Regions from separate parts of the Arthrobacter sp. P1_B9 genome, predicted to be linked through region 1. Evidence: riboswitches for the same ligand, from Rfam matches in the RefSeq annotation. Region 1 holds a riboswitch; each other region holds the start of a gene.

The links. Region 1 has a riboswitch for S-adenosylmethionine ahead of AC1D1A_RS00610 (aminotransferase class V-fold PLP-dependent enzyme). Riboswitches for the same ligand answer to the same signal wherever they lie in the genome.
Region 2: it holds a riboswitch for S-adenosylmethionine, as region 1 does, so the genes downstream of both, AC1D1A_RS13055 (DUF1737 domain-containing protein) here and AC1D1A_RS00610 (aminotransferase class V-fold PLP-dependent enzyme) in region 1, are expected to answer to the same signal.
Region 3: it holds a riboswitch for S-adenosylmethionine, as region 1 does, so the genes downstream of both, metX (homoserine O-acetyltransferase MetX) here and AC1D1A_RS00610 (aminotransferase class V-fold PLP-dependent enzyme) in region 1, are expected to answer to the same signal.

What each region holds. Positions count from the first base shown of each region.
Region 1 is NZ_JBFUAA010000001.1:141,971-148,155, forward strand. It holds gene AC1D1A_RS00605 (class I SAM-dependent methyltransferase) at 153-947, opposite strand; gene AC1D1A_RS00610 (aminotransferase class V-fold PLP-dependent enzyme) at 1,028-2,467, opposite strand; SAM riboswitch class IV at 2,502-2,615, opposite strand; gene hisN (histidinol-phosphatase) at 2,693-3,523, opposite strand; gene rsgA (ribosome small subunit-dependent GTPase A) at 3,600-4,715, opposite strand; gene aroA (3-phosphoshikimate 1-carboxyvinyltransferase) at 4,699-6,102, opposite strand; gene AC1D1A_RS00630 (DoxX family protein) at 6,110-6,185, opposite strand, start outside.
Region 2 is NZ_JBFUAA010000008.1:137,841-144,025, reverse strand. It holds gene AC1D1A_RS13080 (ATP-grasp domain-containing protein) at 1-158, shown strand, start outside; gene AC1D1A_RS13075 (glycosyltransferase family 2 protein) at 145-1,440, shown strand; gene AC1D1A_RS13070 (hypothetical protein) at 1,437-2,528, shown strand; gene AC1D1A_RS13065 (O-succinylhomoserine sulfhydrylase) at 2,577-3,785, opposite strand; gene AC1D1A_RS13060 (rhodanese-like domain-containing protein) at 3,786-4,205, opposite strand; gene AC1D1A_RS13055 (DUF1737 domain-containing protein) at 4,202-4,510, opposite strand; SAM riboswitch class IV at 4,538-4,651, opposite strand; gene AC1D1A_RS13050 (ATP-grasp domain-containing protein) at 4,970-5,923, shown strand; gene AC1D1A_RS13045 (aminodeoxychorismate lyase) at 5,996-6,185, opposite strand, start outside.
Region 3 is NZ_JBFUAA010000007.1:40,315-46,499, reverse strand. It holds gene AC1D1A_RS11470 (MFS transporter) at 1-1,255, opposite strand, end outside; gene metX (homoserine O-acetyltransferase MetX) at 1,422-2,561, opposite strand; SAM riboswitch class IV at 2,573-2,688, opposite strand; gene AC1D1A_RS11460 (bifunctional o-acetylhomoserine/o-acetylserine sulfhydrylase) at 2,871-4,187, opposite strand; SAM riboswitch class IV at 4,249-4,364, opposite strand; gene AC1D1A_RS11455 (VOC family protein) at 4,534-5,172, shown strand; gene AC1D1A_RS11450 (CPBP family intramembrane glutamic endopeptidase) at 5,347-6,114, opposite strand.

The sequences.
Region 1 (6,185 bases):
TTGGCGCGTCGGCGTTGACGCGATGATCGGCGCCGGCCGGAAAACAGCCGGTGTCAAAGTTTCGTGTGCCTATAAGAATTTATTAGGCATACCGAAACAATAAGCCCGGCGGGCGCTGCGTGCAATCCGGGGGAAACCGGGGTGAGCGTGCATCAGCCCCGGAAGGCCCGCCACGTCTGGGTCAGGTAGGGCAGCCGGAGCACCTCGCCAGGCATATGTCCCAGGTGCTCGTTCAGGTACCAGAGGAGGTTGGCGGTGACCTTGGCCCGGGTGGAGTCCGATGCCGCGAGATAGTAGCTGCGGGACTTGGCCAACTCCTGGATGTCCTCCGCCGTGACGGAATCCTCCCAGCGCGTCAGGTGGCTCTCCAGTCCGGTGAACTCGGGGCCCACGGCCGGACGGAAGTTTGGCTTGTGGACGTCCCCTGCATGCATGATCCGGGAGAGCCGGTGCACCCAGGGCACGCTGGTGTCCAGCTGGTTCCAGATCAGGCCCAGCACGCCGTGCGGCCGCAGGATCCGGGCAATCTCGGTGCTGGCCAGGCCGGGGTCGCACCAGTGCCACGCCTGGGCGACCGTGACCAGGTCAAAGGACTCCGGCTCGAGACCGGTGTCCTCGGCGCTGCCCTCGATGGCGGTGACGTCCGGCAGGGTCCGGCGCAACTGCTCAAGCATGTCGGCAGAGGGGTCCACGGCCACCGTGGCCAGTCCGCGTACTGCCAAAAGGGAGGTGAACTTCCCGGTGCCAGCGCCAATGTCCGCGGCGTCCCTGGCTCCCGCCGGGACCAGCCAGTCGGCTGACTCCTGCGGATAGCCGGGGCGGACGCGCTCGTAGTGCTCCCCGCCGTCCTGGAAGCTTTGTCCGAGTTCCTGGCGCCGCTCGCTGTGCAGCTTCGGTCCGCTGTGGAGCCTAGCTCCGCTGTGCAGCCTGGGGCCGGCGCTTGCCACGTGCGATCTCCTTCGGGAAGGTCCTGCTGGTTTCAGATACCTTTCGAATTTACCGCACCCGCGCCGGGCCCCGATCCTGCCTAGTCGAGGGTGCAGGGCGCAGCGCCGGCGGTGCCCGGGGTGTTCGGCGCCCAGTGGGGATAGCTGCGGGTATCGTTGGCCGGCACCCAGCGGCCCGCGTCCACCACGTAATCCCAGCCGAGTCCGTTCTGCCGCAGCTGCTGCAGGCCGGCCAGCAGGCGTTCGGCGTCCTCCAGCCGTGAGCCGAGGCCGAAGCTGGCCCGCAGGGAGCCGGCGGGCAGGCCGAGCCGCTTGAGCAGCGGGTGGGCGCAGAAGCGGCCGTCGCGCAGGCCAATGCCGTGTTCGGCCGACAGGTAGGCGGCCACCAGTCCGGCGTCGTAGCCTTCCACGGAAAAGTTCACGACGCCGATCGTGCCGGTGTCCGGCTGATCGCCTCCAGTGGAAGAAGCGAAGGAAGAATCGGAAGCCGAATCGGCAAAGATCCGGTGCACGGTTACTCCCTCGATGCCCTGGAGGCCCTCGACGAGGAAGGACCGGATGGCGTCCTCGTGGGCCTGCCACTGCTCCGGGTCCAGGGCCGCAATGACCTGGGTGGCACGGGCGAGGGCCGCCGCGCCGAGGACGTTCGGCGAGCCGCCCTCGTGCCGGGCAGGTCCCGTGGTCCAGCTGACGGAGTCGAGCCGGGCATCGCGAACCGCGCCGCCGCCGGCCAGGTGCGGGGTGCCGGCGTCGAGCCAGTCCGTCCGCCCCACCAGCACGCCGGCGCCGAACGGGGCGTACAGCTTGTGTCCCGAGAAGGCGAGGTAATCGACGTCGTCCGCGGCGATATTGATCCGCCGGTGCGGGGCGAGCTGGGCGGCGTCGACAACGATCCTGGCGCCGTATTCGTGCGCCAGTGCGGCCAGGGTCCGGATCGGGAGGATCTCCCCGGTGACGTTGGAGGCGCCGGTGACGGCCAGCAGGCCGACGCCGCCGCGGGCGAGTTCGTCGCGCAGCCGGTCCACGGTGGCCGCGAGGGTGGCGGCGGCCACGACGCTGCGGTGCGGGACATTCTGCCAGGGCAGGAGGTTGGCGTGGTGTTCGATGTCGAGGTAGAGGACCTCGCCCGCGGGCCGCCCGTCGCGCAGCGGCAGGCAGCCGGCCAGCAGGTTCAGGGAATCGGTGGTGTTGCGCGTGAAGATCACGGAATCGCCGGGCCGGCCGCCCACGAAGTCCCGCACGATGTCCCGGGCGTTCTCGTAGACGGAGGTGCTGATCTGTGATGCGTAGCCGGCGCCGCGGTGCACGCTTGCGTAGTACGGCAGGATTTCGTTCAGGTAGGCCGAGACCACGGACAGGGCCGGTGCGGAGGCGCCGTAGTCGAGGTTGGCGTAGCGCGCGTGGCCGCCGGTGATCAGCGGGGCCTGGATTTCGGCCCCGGTGACGGCTGCCAGCGGGCGGGCCGCGAGGGCAAGCCGTGCTTGGAATTCAGTGGCGGCGGGGAAAATGGCAGTTGTCATGGGACCTCACTCGAACAGGACCCCACACCGTGGGAATCCGCGCTTGCCGGGTCCGTTCCGGACCGGCCAGGTCGTCACCCGGGGCACCCCACCGCGACTGGAGGGTTGCCGGCCAGCAAACCGGGGTTTAGCGCTGGCACTCGTGACCTGCATCGAGCGTAGGACATCGGCGCAGCCCGGGAAAAGGCAGCCGCCGATTGTGAAGCGGATTATTACGGGCGCGGATCAGTTGTTCGGGTGGGCCTGAAAGAGGTCGTCGAGTCCGGGGTTGAGCCGCTTGAGCACTTCCGAGTGCAGGATCGAATTGGTGGCCAGGGCGTTGCCGCCGAAGGGGCCGTCCTCGCCTTCGAGCGAGGTGAAGCGGCCGCCGGCCTCGGTCACGATCGGCACCAGGGCGGCCATGTCATAGAGGTTCAGCTCGGGTTCGCAGGCGATGTCCACGGCGCCCTCGGCCACGAGGCAGTACGACCAGAAGTCACCGTACGCGCGGGTCCGCCACACTTCCTCGGTCAGGCCCAGGAACTCATCCAGGTTCCCGCGTTCCTTCCAGCCGCCAAGGCTGGAGTAGGACAGCGAGGCGTCCTCGAGATTGGAGACGTTGGATACCTTCAACCGTGTGGCGGCGGCGAGCGAGCGGCCCGTGTAGGCGCCCGCACCCTTGGCGGCCCACCAGCGCTTGCCCAGTGCCGGCGCGCTGACGACGCCGACCACCGGCTCGCCCTCATCGACGAGGGCGATCAGGGTGGCCCAGACCGGGACGCCGCGGACAAAGTTCTTCGTGCCGTCGATCGGGTCGATGATCCACCGGCGGGAACCATGGCCCGAGCTGCCGAATTCTTCGCCCAGGACCGCGTCACGCGGACGTGACCGGGAGAGCTGGCCGCGGATGGCCTCTTCCGCGGACTTGTCGGCATCGGTGACGGGTGTGAGGTCGGGCTTCGTCTCGATCCGAAGGTCGAGTGCCTTGAAGCGGCTCATGGTCTGGGAATCGACCGAATCTGCCAGTACATGGGCAAGGCGCAGGTCATCGTTGTAGCTCGAAGCGGGTTGGCTCATGGTTCCAAACTACCGTCAAACCGGGCTGCCGGGCGGGAAGCCGCGGCACGGCGCCGCCGCCCCGTTGCCGGTCCGGCTAGGAGACGGTGCCCAGTTCCTTGGTTTCCTGCGCTTCCATCCGCGGGTCCGTGCCCAGCAGCCGGCGCAGGGACGCGAGCCTGGCCGGTCCCGAGGGCCCCGCGTGCCCGGCCGCAACCCACTTGTCGACGCCGCAGTTGACGGCGGTGGAGTCATGCTTGCAGCCGCGTTCGCAATCATCGGTGCCCGGTTCCAGATCCGGGAAGGAACGCAGGATCCGGTCCGGGTCCACGTGGGCCAGGCCGAAGGACCGGATGCCGGGGGTGTCGATGATCCAGCTGCCGGCCGGGGCATCGTTGACTTTGAGCGCCAGTGCCGAGGAGGACGTGTGGCGGCCGCGGCCGGTTACCGCGTTCACGCCTCCCGTGGCCCGCTCCGCCCCGGTCAGGGCGTTGACCATGGTGGACTTGCCGACGCCGGAATGGCCCAGCATCACGGTGACCTTGCCGTCGAGGTAGTCGCGCAGCTGGGATACCGCGTCCTTGTCGAGCCGGGCGGAAAGCCCGTCGTCGGAGCGGGCGTCGATGCCGGAAGCGGCGGAGTCGGCGGTCTTGGAGATGATGACGGGGAAGTCGAGGTGCTGGTAGTTGGACAGCAGCTCGGCGGGATCCTTGACATCGGCCTTGGTGACGAGCAGCAGCGGCTCAATGCCGGCGTCGTACGCGGCCACCAGCGCGCGGTCGATGAAACCGGTCCGCGGCTCGGGGTTGGCGGCGGCGACCACCACCACCAGCTGGTCGGCGTTGGCCACGACGGCACGTTCGATCGGGTCCGTGTCGTCGGCGCTGCGGCGCAGCAGCGTCTTGCGGTCCTGGATCTTGACCAGCCGCGCCAGGGTGTCGGGCTCGCCGGTGACATCCCCGACCAGGGAGACGAAGTCGCCGGCAACCACCGGGTTGCGGCGCAGTTCCCGGGCCCGGGCCGCGATGATCTTGCGTTCGTCCGCGGTCCCCTCGCCGACGACGGCGGTGTAGCGGCCGCGGTCAACGGTGATGATGCGTCCGGTGACGGCGTCATCGTAGCTGGGCCGGTCCTTGGTGCGGGGCCGTGTGCCCTTCTTGTTCGGCCGGATCCGGACGTCGGACTCGTCCCAGGAATCAGTGCTGCGTGCCACCGGCGGTGTCCTCATCTGCGGCGGGTCCCTGGGCCAGCATCGCTTCCCAGAGTTGCGGGAAATCGGGCATGGTCTTGGCCGTGGTTGCGATGTCCTCGACTTCCACGCCGGCTACGGCAAGGCCGAGGATGGCGCCGGCGGTTGCCATGCGGTGGTCCGCGTAGCTGTGCACGACGCCGCCGTGCAGCGCGGCCGGGCGGATGATGAGGCCGTCGGGGGTTTCTTCGGCGTCGCCGCCGAGGCGGTTGATTTCGGCGACGAGGGCGGCGAGCCGGTCCGTTTCATGGCCGCGGAGGTGGGCGATGCCGCCCAGCCGTGAGGGGCCGGTGGCGAGGGCGCACAGCGCGGCAACGGTGGGGGCGAGTTCGCTGGTTTCGTCGAAGTCGCCGCCCTTGATCTCCGGGCCCCCGCTGACGGTCAGGGTGCCGCCGTCAACCGTCACCGTGGCGCCCATAGCGGTCAGGATTCCGCGCCATAGATCACCCACCTGGGTGGTTTCTGCAGGCCAGTTCGGGATCCGCACGGTGCCGCCGGTGGCCAGGGCCGCCGCGAGGAAGGGTCCGGCGTTCGAGAGGTCCTGCTCGATCCGGACGTCGAAGGCGCGGATCGGGCCGGGGGAGACAACCCAGTGGTTCGGCACCGAGTCGTCGACCGCCACGCCCGCGCCGCGCAGCACGGCCACGGTCATGTTGATGTGGTCCAGGCTCGGCACGGGCTTGCCGACGTGCTCCAGGTGGAGTCCCTCGGTGAAGCGCGCCCCGGCCAGCAGCAGGGCGGAGACGAACTGGGACGAAGCGCTGGCATCGATGACCAGGTGGCCGCCGCGCACCTCGCCCGAGCCGTGCACCGTGAACGGCAACGACGACGCCGGACCGCCGTCAGGTGCGGTGACTGCCACACCCAGGCCGGCGAGGGCCTCGATAATGGTGCCCATGGGGCGTTTGCGGGCGTGCGGGTCGCCGTCGAAACGGGACTCACCGCGGCGCAGCGCGGCCACCGGCGGGACAAAGCGCATGACCGTGCCGGCCAGGCCGCAGTCGATCTCCGTGTCAGCCGCCGCGGTGTCCATGCTGATCGGGACGATTTCCAGGTCGGGGCCGAAGGCGCCGTCGCCGGGCACTTCCGTGACGGTGGCCCCCAACTGCCGCAGGGCCTCAATCATCAGCGCGGAATCCCGGGAGTGCAGGGGAGCCCGCAGCCGGGAAGGTCCGTCCGCGAGGGCGGCGAGCACGAGGTACCGGTTGGTCAGGGACTTGGATCCGGGAACCGTGACAGTGGCATCGACCGGCCGGGCGGCGAAGGGGGCGGCCCAGTGCGGACCGGCGTCGGCTGCATGGGCGCCGGCAGGGTGGGACGGGGCAGCTGCAGAGGGGGTGGTGCCAGTCATTACCGTCTTAAGCCCCGGCAGAGTGGTCTACGGCCTTGCGGACGACTTTGTCGGCCTTCTTCAGCTGCTTGTTGGTGGTCTTG
Region 2 (6,185 bases), on a different contig from region 1:
GGACCCCGGTGGTCCTTGAAGTGAACGCACGGTTCGGCGCGAACAGCGGGCGGGCCCCGGAACTGCTCGACGCCGTGCTGGCGTCGTTTGCCCTTCCCTCCTTCAACCCGGCCTCTTTCCGGCAAAGCACAGGAGCGTACGCCCATGTCCTGGTTTAGTTCCGCCTCCGCATCAGCCGTCCCCGGGGCCGAGTACCTCCTGCTCCTCATCGGCCTGCCGATTCTGGTGTTCGGGCTCGTGAAGCTGCTCGTGCTGCCGCTGTCCGTCTGGTTTGAACTCCGTGCGGGGCGCCGCCGCCGCCGCGCAACGCCCACCCTGCTGGATGAGCGGCCCAGCGTGTCGATCATCGTCCCGGCTTTCAACGAGGCGACCGTCATCGAAAACTGCGTCCGCTCCATTCAGCTCACCCTGTACGAGCGGTACGAGGTGGTGCTCGTGGATGACGGCTCCACTGACAACACGGCCGGGCTGATGCGCGCGCTCGCCGCGACGGATCCCCGGATCACGGTCCTGACCCAGGCCAATGCCGGCAAGGGGGCGGCCCTGAACCTGGGCATCCGCCACGCCACGGGCGAGGTCCTCATGTTTGTCGACGCTGACGGGATCTTCTCCCAGAACACCGTCAAGCGGATGCTCCAGGGTTTCACTGACCAGCGCACCGGGGCCGTGTGCGGCGACGACAGGCCGGTAAACCTGGACCGGGTCCAGACCCGGATGCTGGCCTTCATCAGCCATGTCGGCACCGGGATGGTCAGGCGCGCCCTGACCATGATCGGCTGCCTCCCGATCGTCTCCGGCAACATTGGGGCGTTCCCCCGCCGGATCCTGGAGGAGATCGGGCCGTTCCGCGAAGACACGGTAGGCGAGGACCTGGAACTCACCTGGCGGGTGCACAAGGCAGGCTACCGGGTGGTCTTCGCCCCGCGCGCGCTGGTCTATGCCGAGTCGCCGTCAACGGTCCGGGCGCTCTGGCGCCAGCGCGTCCGCTGGGCCCGCGGGCTGCTGCAGACCATGGGTGTGCACAAGCGCATGATCGGCAACCTCCGGCACGGACAGTTCGGCGCGTACCTGCTGTTCAACACCATCACCATGGTGGTGCTCCCGGTGCTCCAGATCCTGGTACTCGTGGATCTGGTCTTCCTCACGGCGCTGGGCCGCAGTCCGTTCGGCGCGGACGTCTGGGCAATCCTTGGCTGGGTGGGCCTGTTCATCACGTTGCTGCTCACGGTGTTTGCCCTGGCCATGAACAGGGCGTGGAAGGACCTGCGGCACGCCTGGGCGCTCCCGCTCATCCCGCTCTATTCCGTGTTTACGAGCCTGACTATGGTGGCCGCGCTGGTGCAGGAACTCCGTGGCAAGGAGGCGCACTGGAACAAGCTGACGCGGACCGGTGTGGTCAGCGTCACCGCCCCGGCGGTGCGCCCGGACGTCAGCGTTTGAGGCGCAGACCGGCTGCCTTCCCTGCCCTCGTGCTCCTGTCGGTGCTGGCCCTTTCTGCCACTGGGTGCGGCGGGCCGCAGGGACCCACGGCGCCCGCCGCGGAGCGCACTGTCGGCGTCGGCTACGAAACTGTGGTCGACGCCGCCTCGACGCTGCCGGAACTGGCCAGACGGCTCGATGAGGTCAACGCCAACAGCGTCACCATCAGCGTGGGGCGGCTGGACTGGACGGCGTTCCCTTGGGACGCCCACCCCGAGGTGGAGGCCGTCCCGGGCCGTGACCACGTGGCCGAAGCGGTCAAGGCACTGGGGACCGGCGGTGATGGCAGGAAACGCAGGATCACACTGACCATCGACCTGCTGATCCCCGGCTGGATCCGTACCAACCCGGGCCTGGCCGGCATCAACTTCGACGGCACCCGCTCCACGGAGTTCGCCAGCGTCAGCGCACTCACGACGGGACCCGTCGGGGAGCGGCTGGTCGACTTGGTGGCCGAGGTGACCAGGCGGTACCAGCCGGACGCCGTGGCCTTGACGGAACTGATGTTCGATAACAACACCTACGGCGGCGACGACCGCGATTCCTACCGGCTGGCCAGCGGCGGGACGGACTGGCCGCGGCTCGCGAACGGGGACATCGACGTCGAACACCCGAGCCTCGGGGCCTGGCGGTCGAAGGCGGTGGCGGCCATCGTGGCCAAGGCGGCGGCGGCCGCCCACGCGAACGGTGCCACGCTCGACATGGACGTCCGGGCGCCGTGGGACGATCCCGCCGGCGACCGGCCGGAGAGCGGCCATGACTACGGGCTGCTCGCCGCGGCCGCGGACCGGCTGGTCTTGTGGGACTACTTCGGGCTCAACGACGCCGCTCCGGCCTACTCCGCCGAGCTGGCCGCGGCCATGGCGAAGCGGTCCGGGAAGTTCGCCATCTCGGTCGGGATGTGGGCCAAGGACGGGCGCATCTCCGCCGCGGACCTGGCGGCCGGGCTGGAGGCGTCTGTCTCCGGCGGGGCGGCCGCCGTCGCCGTCACACCGTCCAGTATGCTCGACGACGACGCCTGGCGGGCGCTCAAGGCGGCCTGGGCCTGAGCGGCCATGGCCCTGGACCTGCTTGAGTGTTTAGACCTGTTTGAGCGCCTAGACCTGCTTGAGCGCCTGGCCGAGGTCGCGGATCAGGTCCTCCACATCCTCCAGGCCCACCGAGAGCCGGACCACGCCGTCGCTGAGCCCGATCGCCGCGCGGCCTTCCGGGCCCATCGCGCGGTGCGTGGTGGTGGCCGGGTGCGTGATGAGCGTCTTGGCGTCCCCCAGGTTGTTGGAGATGTCGATGATCCGCAGCGCGTCCAGGAGTGCGAACGCGGCCTGCTTCGCCGTGCGCCCGGGGGAGGGCTGCAGCTCCAGGGTGAGCACGGTCCCGCCGGCCTTCATCTGCTGCACTGCGAGCGGGTACTGCGGGTGGGACGGCAGCAGCGGGTACTTTACCCAGCCGACCGCGGGCTGTCCCTCGAGCCATTCGGCCAGCCGCAGCGCGGAGGCCGAGGAATGGTTGACGCGCAGGGCCATAGTCTCCAGGCCCTTGGTGAGCACCCAGGCGTTGAACGCCGAAAGCGCCGGACCGGTGTGCCGCATGAGCTGCTTGACGGGCCCGTCGATGAATTCCTTGGTGCCCAGGATGGCCCCGCCCAGGACGCGGCCCTGGCCGTCGATGTGCTTGGTGCCGGAGTAGACCACCACGTCCGCGCCGAGGTCGCCGCAGCGCTGGAGCAGCGGGGTGGCGAAGACGTTGTCAACCACCACCGTGGCGCCGGCCGCGTGCGCCAGTTTGCTCACGGCGGCGATGTCCACGATTTCCTGCATCGGGTTCGACGGCGACTCGAAGAACACCGCCGTGGTCGGCTCGGACAGCGCGGATTTCCACTGCTCCAGGTCCGGGCCGTCCACGAAGACCGTCTCGACACCCCAGCGCGGCAGGATTTCGTTGAGGATCACGAAGCACGAGCCGAACAGCGAGCGGGCCGCGACCACCCGGTCGCCGGCCGCCAACAGCGCGCCCAGGGCGGTGAAGACGGCGGACATGCCGGACGCCGTCGCGAAACACGCCTCCGTTCCCTCGAGCAGCCGGAGCCGCTCCTGGAAGGTGGCGACGGAGGGGTTGCCGTAGCGGGAGTAGACGAAGCGCTCGTCCTCACCGGTGAAGGCGCGCTCGGCGGCGGCCGCGGTCTCGTAGACGAATCCTGAATTGAGGAAGATCGGCTCGGTGGTTTCCTGGAAGCCGGTGCGGTCAAGGCCGCCACGGACGGCCTGGGTGTCGGCCGCCCAGCCGGCGGCGTCGGGATTGAAAGTCACTTAGATCTTTCCGAGGTTGGTGGGCAGGCCGCGGTTCTTCCAGCCATTGACGGTGCGTTCGCCAAAGCGGTCGGTCTCGCCTTCGAAGCCCTCAAGGACGTTGTACGAGGTGTAGCCGGCGGCCGTCGCGGCCGTCGCGGCCGCGATCGACCGGGCCCCGGAACGGCAAAGGAACACCAGTTCGACGGCGGTGTCCTCCGGCGCCTGCTGCCTTAGCTGTTCCACGAAGTGCGGGTTCGGCGTGCCGCCAGCGAGGTTCCACTGGATGAAGAGCGGATCGTTGCGGCTCTCGCCCGCGGCCGCGGTGTCCGGGATGCCGATGTGGGCCCATTCGCCCTCGGTCCGGACATCCACCAGGATGGCTCCGGCCTCCAGCTTGGCCCACGCCTCCTGCGGGCTGAGGTCTCCGGCGTAGCTCATGCGTGGCCCGCGAAGGCCCCGTCGGCGCCAAATTCGTCGGCGTCGAGCTCATCAACCGCATTGGCCACGGCGGCGTCCGCACTGGCAATCGCGGCCGGCAGGACCAGCGCCTGCGCCACGATCACGGTGCTTCCGTTGAAGCTGGCGGCGGGGCTTCCATGCAGCACGTAGCCCTCGGCCAGGGCGGCTGACACCCGCTCGCAAAAGGCGCGGTCATCCGCCCCGGTGAACAGGCGGTAGGCCAGCCTCTCCTCGCCCCCGGATGCTGAACCGGGTGCTGTGCCGGGTGCGGCTGTTGTGGGTATTGACGTGTCGGGCACGACGGATCTCCTCTTTCACGCTTGCAGCTCGAATTCTCGAATGCCGAGTATTCACCTGAGGCACCCCGCCGCGAAAGGGAGGGTTGCCGACCGGCCAGTCAGGGCTTGGCACCGGTTCTCATTACTCCCCAAAAACGTAACACCTGCGACGCCGGCCCGCACCGCCGCCGTCGTCATGTTCCGTAACCGGACCGCGGCCCGGGCGAGTAGTGGCGGGCTCCAGTTTCGGGTACAGCCCACTCGTGTCTGCCGGGACGTTTCGCCGTTTACTGGGGGGATTAGGTCCGACGAGTCGGCCGGAGCTGCAGGTGATTCGAGCAATGTGTGAATCAAGCAGTCCCGGAATCGACTCGTCTGTCCATCAACAAGCTGTCTGGGAATCGGTGGCTGGAACGGTCGGAGCCGCAGCCGCGGTCCGGCCGGTGACGGCGGAATGGAGCAATCGTGGGCCCGCGCATACTCGTTACCGGGATTACAAGCGCCGCCGGACGGGCCGTCGCGGCCCTGCTCGAAGCCCGGGGCCTCCCGTACCTCGGCTCCGACGCCCGTGCCGACACCCGTCAGGCCGGGGAGGCTCCCGCCGCCGCGGTCAGGCTCCTGCCGGCGACGAACCCGGACATGGTCCTGGACCTGCGCCGGGTGGTGGACCGCGAAGCCATCAACGTCATCATTCCGACCCTCACCGTGGAACTCCCGGTCCTGGCCGCGGCCCGCGCGGGATTCGCCCAGGACGTGCGGATCATCGTGGCCGACCCCGCCGCGGTTGCCCTCGCCAACGACCACCTGTTCGCCACCTGGGCGCTGCAAGCGGCCGGCATCCCGGTGCCCCGGTTCGCGGTTCCGGGCGACCTCGCCGCCGCGCCGGCTTCCCTCGCCGGCCTCAGCGGCCCCGTGGTGGTCAAGCCGCGGGTCTTCAAAGGCTCCCATGGGATCCACCTGCTGGCCGGAACCGACTCCGTTAGCTGGAAGAACATGCCGGCGGGGCAACTGGTCCAGGAATTTATCCCGGGCGCCGACTATGTGTGCCTGGTGTTCGGCACCCCGGCACGCAACGCGATGGCGCCGGTGGCGGTGGTCCTCGAGAAGACCAGGACTCCGTATGGACGCGCCGGCAGCGACGAGGTCAGCCGCAGGGTGCCGGCGAACCAGGCCGGGGATGTGCGCAAGCTGGGCCTGGCCGCCGTCCGCACGCTCGGGCTGACCGGGCCGGTCCAGGTCCAGATCCGCCGCCGCACCGACGGAACGCCCGTGGTGCTGGGTGTCTGCGCGACCCTGGGGGAGAACAGCACCTGGGCCCCGGAAATGCTCGACGCCGTGCTCGCAACCTTCATGCTCCCGGCGTTCAACCCGGCCTCGTTCCGCCTGTGCCCGGCAGTGCCCGCAGACGCCCTGGGGTGAGCGCAACACCAACGCGGGGTCACTTACGGCCCATCCGGGGACATGGGATGGGCCGTAACTGACCCCGCGTTGCTATTCGATGGTCGCGAAGAGGGCGTTGAGTTCGGCCGTGAGCTGGCGCCGCAGTTCCGGGGTGCCGATTTCCTGCCCGTCGATGTGGTTCACCGGGGCCAGGAGCCGGATGCTGGAGATCAGCCAGACCGCGTCGGCGTCCAGCAGGTCCTTCGGCTCCAGCGGGCCGTAACCCAGCTCCCAGCCGGCG
Region 3 (6,185 bases), on a different contig from region 1:
GGAGGTAGATGGCGACCGGGACCGAGGACTTGTACTGGCTCAGGAGCGCGACGGCGATGATCGGAGCCAGCGAACCGGCCACAATCGAGGTGACCTGGTAGCCCAGCGAGACACCGGAGTAGCGCATCCGGGTCGGGAACATTTCGGCCATGAGCGCCGGCTGGCCGGCGTACATCAGGGAGTGGAACAGCAGGCCGATGGTGATCGCAGCGAGGATGATGAAGTCGTTCTTGGTATCCATCATCGGGAAGGCGAAGAAGCCCCACGTGCCGCCGAGGATGGCGCCGGCCATGTAGACGGGCTTGCGGCCGACGTTGTCCGAGAGCCTGCCGACCATCGGAATCACGGCGAAGTGGACGAGGTGCGCCACGAGCAGCAGCAGCAGGATCCGCGAGGTGTCCGTCTGGACGACGACCTTCAGGTACGTGATCGAGAACGTGACCACGAGGTAGTAGAGGATGTTCTCGGCGAAGCGCAGGCCCATCGCGGTGAAGACGCCGCGCGGGTAGCGGCGGAATACTTCGGCCACGCCGTAGCCCTTGTTCTCAACCTCGACTTCCTTTTGGGCCTCCAGGAAGATGGGGGCGTCCTGGACCTTGGTGCGGATGTAGTAGCCGACCAGCACGATCACGGCGGAGAGCCAGAAGGCGACGCGCCAGCCCCAGCTGAGGAAGTCGGCGGAGGACAGCACGGAGGACAGCGTGAACAGCACGGCGGTGGCGAGCAGGTTGCCGAGCGGAACGGCAGACTGGGGCCAGCTGGCCCAGAACCCGCGGGACTTGCTGGGGCTGTGCTCGGCGACGAGGAGGACGGCGCCGCCCCATTCGCCGCCGACGGCGAAGCCCTGGGCGAAGCGCAGGAAGACCAGCAGCGCCGGGGCCCAGTAGCCGATCTGCGCGAAGGTGGGCAGGCAGCCCATCAGGAAGGTGGAAACGCCCACCAGGAGGATGCTGACCTGGAGCAGCTGCTTGCGGCCGAACTTGTCGCCGAAGTGGCCGAAGACGATGCCGCCGATCGGGCGGGCGACGAATCCGACGGCGTAGGTCAGGAACGCGGCGATAATGCCGTCGAGTTCCGTGCCCGAATTGGGGAAGAACGTCTTGCCGAAGACCAGCGTGGCGGCGGAGGCGTAGAGGAAGAATTCATACCACTCCACCACCGTGCCGGCCATGGAGGCCGTTACTACCTTCTTCAGTCCGGACGTTTTGACGTCCGGCTCGTCTGCGCGCGTTGTCGCGGCGTTTTCCGTGCTCATGTGAACTCCTTCGGTGTCGCCTTCGACACCCTGCGGACCATTGGACTGAGGACGCCCGTGATGTAGGGCACATGGCGTCATTCCCCATGAGTATGGACGCTCCCGCCCTGAGCCTCAACGGCCATTAGTGCAGAGCGCATCTGCAAAAATGCACAAGCGGGCCGGCCTAGTGGCCGAAGAAGGTCCCCCGGAGCTGCCCGCTGAGCTGGCCGATTTCGGTCAGGAAGCCGTCGTGGCCGATCGGCGCTTCAATGATGTGCAGTTCCGGGCCGCCCGGCAGGGCCTCTGCCAGTTGACGGGACTGGGCCGGGAAATACAGGCGGTCCGAGTCCACGGCCGCCACCAGGAATTCGGCGGTGGCCGGAGCCAGTGCCTCCCCGAGGCTTCCGCGCCCCCGGCACACATCGTGGCTCATGAGGGCTTCGGTGATCGCGATGTAGCTGTTCGCGTCGAAACGCCGGGCCAGTTTGCTGCCCTGGTGGTCCAGGTAGCTTTCCACCTGGTAGCGCCCGCGTCCGGCCAGCGATCCGGCTTCCAGGGGCGTCTCGGACTCCTGGGCGTTGCGGCCAAACCGGCCGTCCAGTTCGGCCGCTGAGCGGTAGGTGATGTGCGCGATGCGCCGGGCGAGGGCGAGCCCTGCTTCGGGTTCCGGGCCGCCGTAGTAGTCCCCGCCCTTGAAGTGGGGGTCCTGGCGGATGGCCAGCGTCTGGGCCTGCGCGAAGGCAATCTGTTCGGCGGTGCTGCTGGCGCCGACGGAAATCACGGCGCAGCGCCGGACCCGGCCGGGAAACGTGACGGCCCATTCAAGGGCGCGCGCGCCGCCGAGCGAGCCGCCCAGCACCGCGTACCAGCTGCCGATGCCCAGGGCATCGGCCAGCCGCGCCTCGGCAGCTGCGGTGTCCCGCAGGGTGACCAGCGGGAACCGCGATCCCCAGGGGCGCCCGTCGGGGGCCGGGGTGGAAGGTCCGGTGGATCCGTAGCAGCCGCCCAGGATGTTGATCGAAACGACGAAATACTTGTCCGTGTCCACGGGAGCCCCGGGTCCGGCGAGCTGTTCCCACCAGCCGGGCTCCCCGCTCTCGCCGCGGGTCACGTGTGTGTCGCCGGTCAGGGCGTGTTCAATGAGCACGGCGTTGGAGGCGTCCGCGTTCAGGGTCCCCCACGTCTCGTAGGCGAGCACCACATCCGGCAACGGAGTCCCGGATTCGAGCTGCAGATCACCGATCCTGACGAACTGGACGGTCCCGTCAGGGGTCCGGGATGGTTTGGTTTCGGGAACACCCGTGCGGGTGACGGCAATCGTCATGTGAGGACCTATCTTGGCGCTTGCCCGCCGTCAGCTGACCGGCAGGCCAGGTCTTCACCCGGGGCACCCCGCCGCAAAAGGAGGGTTGCCGGCCAGCAAGCCGGGGCTGTCGCTGGCACTCATGACCTGGTACGAGTCTACGAAACGGGGTGCGGAAATGACGAAGATTATGACTTCCATGTGACAGCCGGACCAGTCAGCACCGCAGACTCCCCACCTTGACAGCCGTGACCGGCGGGTCGCCCCGGAGTGCCGGCGATTCCCGGTGTCATGCCCGCAAAGGTGGGGAAATTCGGCGTGAGCTTCGGCCTAGGCGGACTTGGCCGCGCGGAATCCGGCGTCAAGGTCCGCGAGGATGTCGTCGATGTGCTCCAGTCCCACCGAAAGCCGCACCAGCCCGGGGTTCACCCCGGCGATCACTTGCTGTTCGGGCGAGAGCTGGCTGTGGGTGGTCGACGCCGGATGGATCACCAGCGACCGGACATCGCCGATGTTCGCGACGTGCGAGTGCAGTTCGAGGGCATCGACGAACCGCTTGCCGGCCTCCGCTCCCCCTGCAATGTTGAACGCCACGACGGCGCCGGTCCCCTTGGGCCCGTACTTGCGGCCGCGCTCGTACCAGAGGCTGGACGGCAGCCCGGCGTAGGCGACTGATTCGACGTCGTCCCGCCCCTCCAGCCAGTGCGCCACCTTCGTGGCGTTGGCCACGTGGCGCTCGACGCGCAGGCTCAGCGTTTCGATGCCCTGGGCGATGAGGAAGGCGTTGAACGGGGACACCGCGGAGCCGAGGTCGCGCAGGAGCTGGACCCGGGCCTTGAGGATGTAGGAGAGGTTCGCGCCCAGCGCGCCGTCGGCTCCGAGGTCGCGGGCGTAGACCAGGCCGTTGTAGGTGGGGTCCGGGGTGTTGAAGCCGGGGAACCGCTCCGGGTCCTTCCCAAAGTCGAAGTTGCCGGAGTCCACGATCACGCCGGCGATCGCGGCGCCGTGCCCGCCGAGGTACTTGGTGGCGGAATGGACCACGATGTCCGCGCCCCACTCGATCGGCCGGATCAGGTAGGGGGTGGAGAGCGTGTTGTCGACCACCAGCGGCACGCCGGCCTCGTGCGCCACGCGGGAGACGCCCTCGATGTCCAGGACGTCCTGGCGGGGGTTGGAGACCACTTCGCCGAAGAACAGCTTGGTGTTGGGCTGGACGGCATCCCGCCACTGGTCCAGGTTGTCCGGGTCCGCCACGAAGGTCACGGAGATGCCGAACTTCTTCAGCGTGTGCGCGAGCAGGTTGTAGGTTCCGCCATAGAGGCTCGGGCTGGCCACCACATGGTCCCCGGCCTCGGCGATATTGAGGATGGCGAACGTCTCGGCGGCCTGGCCGGAGCTGAGCAGCAGCGCCGCGAGACCGCCTTCCAGGCTGGCGACGCGCTGTTCGACGGCGTCCTGGGTCGGGTTGCCGATCCGGGTGTAGATGGGCGCGAGCTCGGCGAGCGCAAAGCGGTTCGCGGCGCTTTCGGCGCTGGGGAACACGAACGACGTCGTCTGGTAGATGGGCAGGGAACGCGCGCCGGTGGCGCTGTCCGGCTCCTGGCCGGCGTGGATCTGGCGGGTTTCAAAGGACCAGGCGTTGGACATTGGTGCTCCTCGAGTCACTGGGCACAGCACCGGCCTGGGCTTTCGGCCCGAACCGGAACAGGCGCCGCGCTTGCCCTCCGGCGGGCGCCGGACGGCCAGGTCTTCACCCGGGGCACCCCACCGCGATACGAGGGTTGCCGGCCAGCAAGCCGGGGCTGTGCGCTGGCACTCATGACCTGACTTCAGTGTAGGAATGGCGGCGGAGCCCTGGATAGCTTTGTGACGAAGATGAAGACGGCCGCCGTGACGGAGCATCCGGGGCGCCGCGTTCCGCGCCCCAGGACGTCCCATGACGGTTAGGGGAGCCTAAGCTGAGAGGTCCATCACAAAGTGCCAAGATGATGGCATGCGCATGGATCACGTCTCTTACGCCTGTGAACACGATGGCTTGGCAGCCACCACTGAACGTATTGCGTCTGCCCTCGGCGTTGAAGCCGTGAAGGGTGGAGTGCACCCCCGTTTCGGGACACGCAACATGATTATCCCGCTCGCGGGACACAAGTACCTGGAAGTCGTGGAGGTCCTGAACCACCCGGCCTCCGACAAGGCCCCGTTCGGCCAGGCCGTCCGGGCACGCTCCGAGGCCGGCGGCGGCTGGATGGGCTGGTGCGTCGAGGTTGACGACCTGGCCCCGTTCGAGGAGCGGCTCGGCCGCGCCGCCGTCAACGGCAACCGGAAGTTTCCCGACGGCCGCGAATTGGTCTGGAAGCAGATCGGCATCCTGGGGCTCATCGCCGACCCCCAGGTGCCATACATGCTCAAGTGGGAGGGCGACCCGGAGTTGCACCCGTCCAACGCCTACGCGAGCGATGTCAAGATGTCCGCACTGACCATTGCCGGTTCGGCCGAGCGCGTCACGGAGTGGCTGGGCGAACCGGTTGAAAAGCCGCTCGAAGACGTCGCCGTGAACTGGATCGCGCCGCACGGTACTCCCGGCATCCTCTCTGTCACCTTCGAGACCGCCTCCGGAGCGGTCACGATCTAACGCTCCACCCGCCCCACGCTTCGGCCGCCATCTCTTAGGTGCCAACGATGTCACCTAGGAGACGGCGGCCGAGATCATTTAAGGCCTGCTCCTAAAAGCAACGCGAGGCCACTTCGCGCCCGTCCGGGGGCTCCGGATGGGCCCGAAGGGACCCCGCCTTGCTTTGCGGGGAACTCAGCCCAGGCCCACGGCCTTGCCGAACAGGCTGAACCCCACGAACGCCACAGTGTCCAGGATGGCGTGGGCGATCACCAGCGGCATCACCCGTTTGGTCCGGATGTAGAACAGCGCGAAGACGACGCCCATCACCGCGTTGCCGATGAACGGCCCGAACCCCTGGTACAGGTGATAGCTGCCGCGGAGCAGGGCGCTGGCGGCGATGGCCGCCGGCACGCTCCAGCCCAGTTTCCCGAGCCGGTCCAGCAGGTACGCCACCACAATCACTTCCTCGACCACCGCGTGCCGGATCGCGGACAGGACCAGCACCGGCACGGTCCACCAGTACGCGTCCAGGGCACTGGGGATGATCGCCGTGGTGATCCCCAGCGCCCGGCCGGCGGCGTAGAGCCCCAGGGACGGAATGCCGATGAGCGCGGCGAGTCCGAGACCCTGCAGGAGGTCCTTGCCGGGCCGGGCGAAGTCGAAGCCGATCCTTCGGAACGCCGAGGTTCCGCGCTCACCGGCCGGCCAGTGCTCGGTGAGGAAATAGATCACGAGGGCCACCGGGACCAGGGCGAAGATGATGTCCAGCAACTGGTAGGTGAGGTCGAAGTATTCGCGTGCGCTCTGTGAGCGATTCAGGGTGGATGTCCCCTGGGCCAGCGGCGCCGTGGTCATCTTGTCCAGCAACTGCACCAGGGAGTAGATCGCGGACTGCCCCAGCGACAACCCCAGGACAATCAACACTTCGAACCGCAGCCGACGGCGGGAGGGAACCAACATGGTTCTATCTTGCCTGCACTTGCCGATAGTTTGCTGGTGCCCGCGGGGTGCCGGCCGCGCCGGCACCCCCG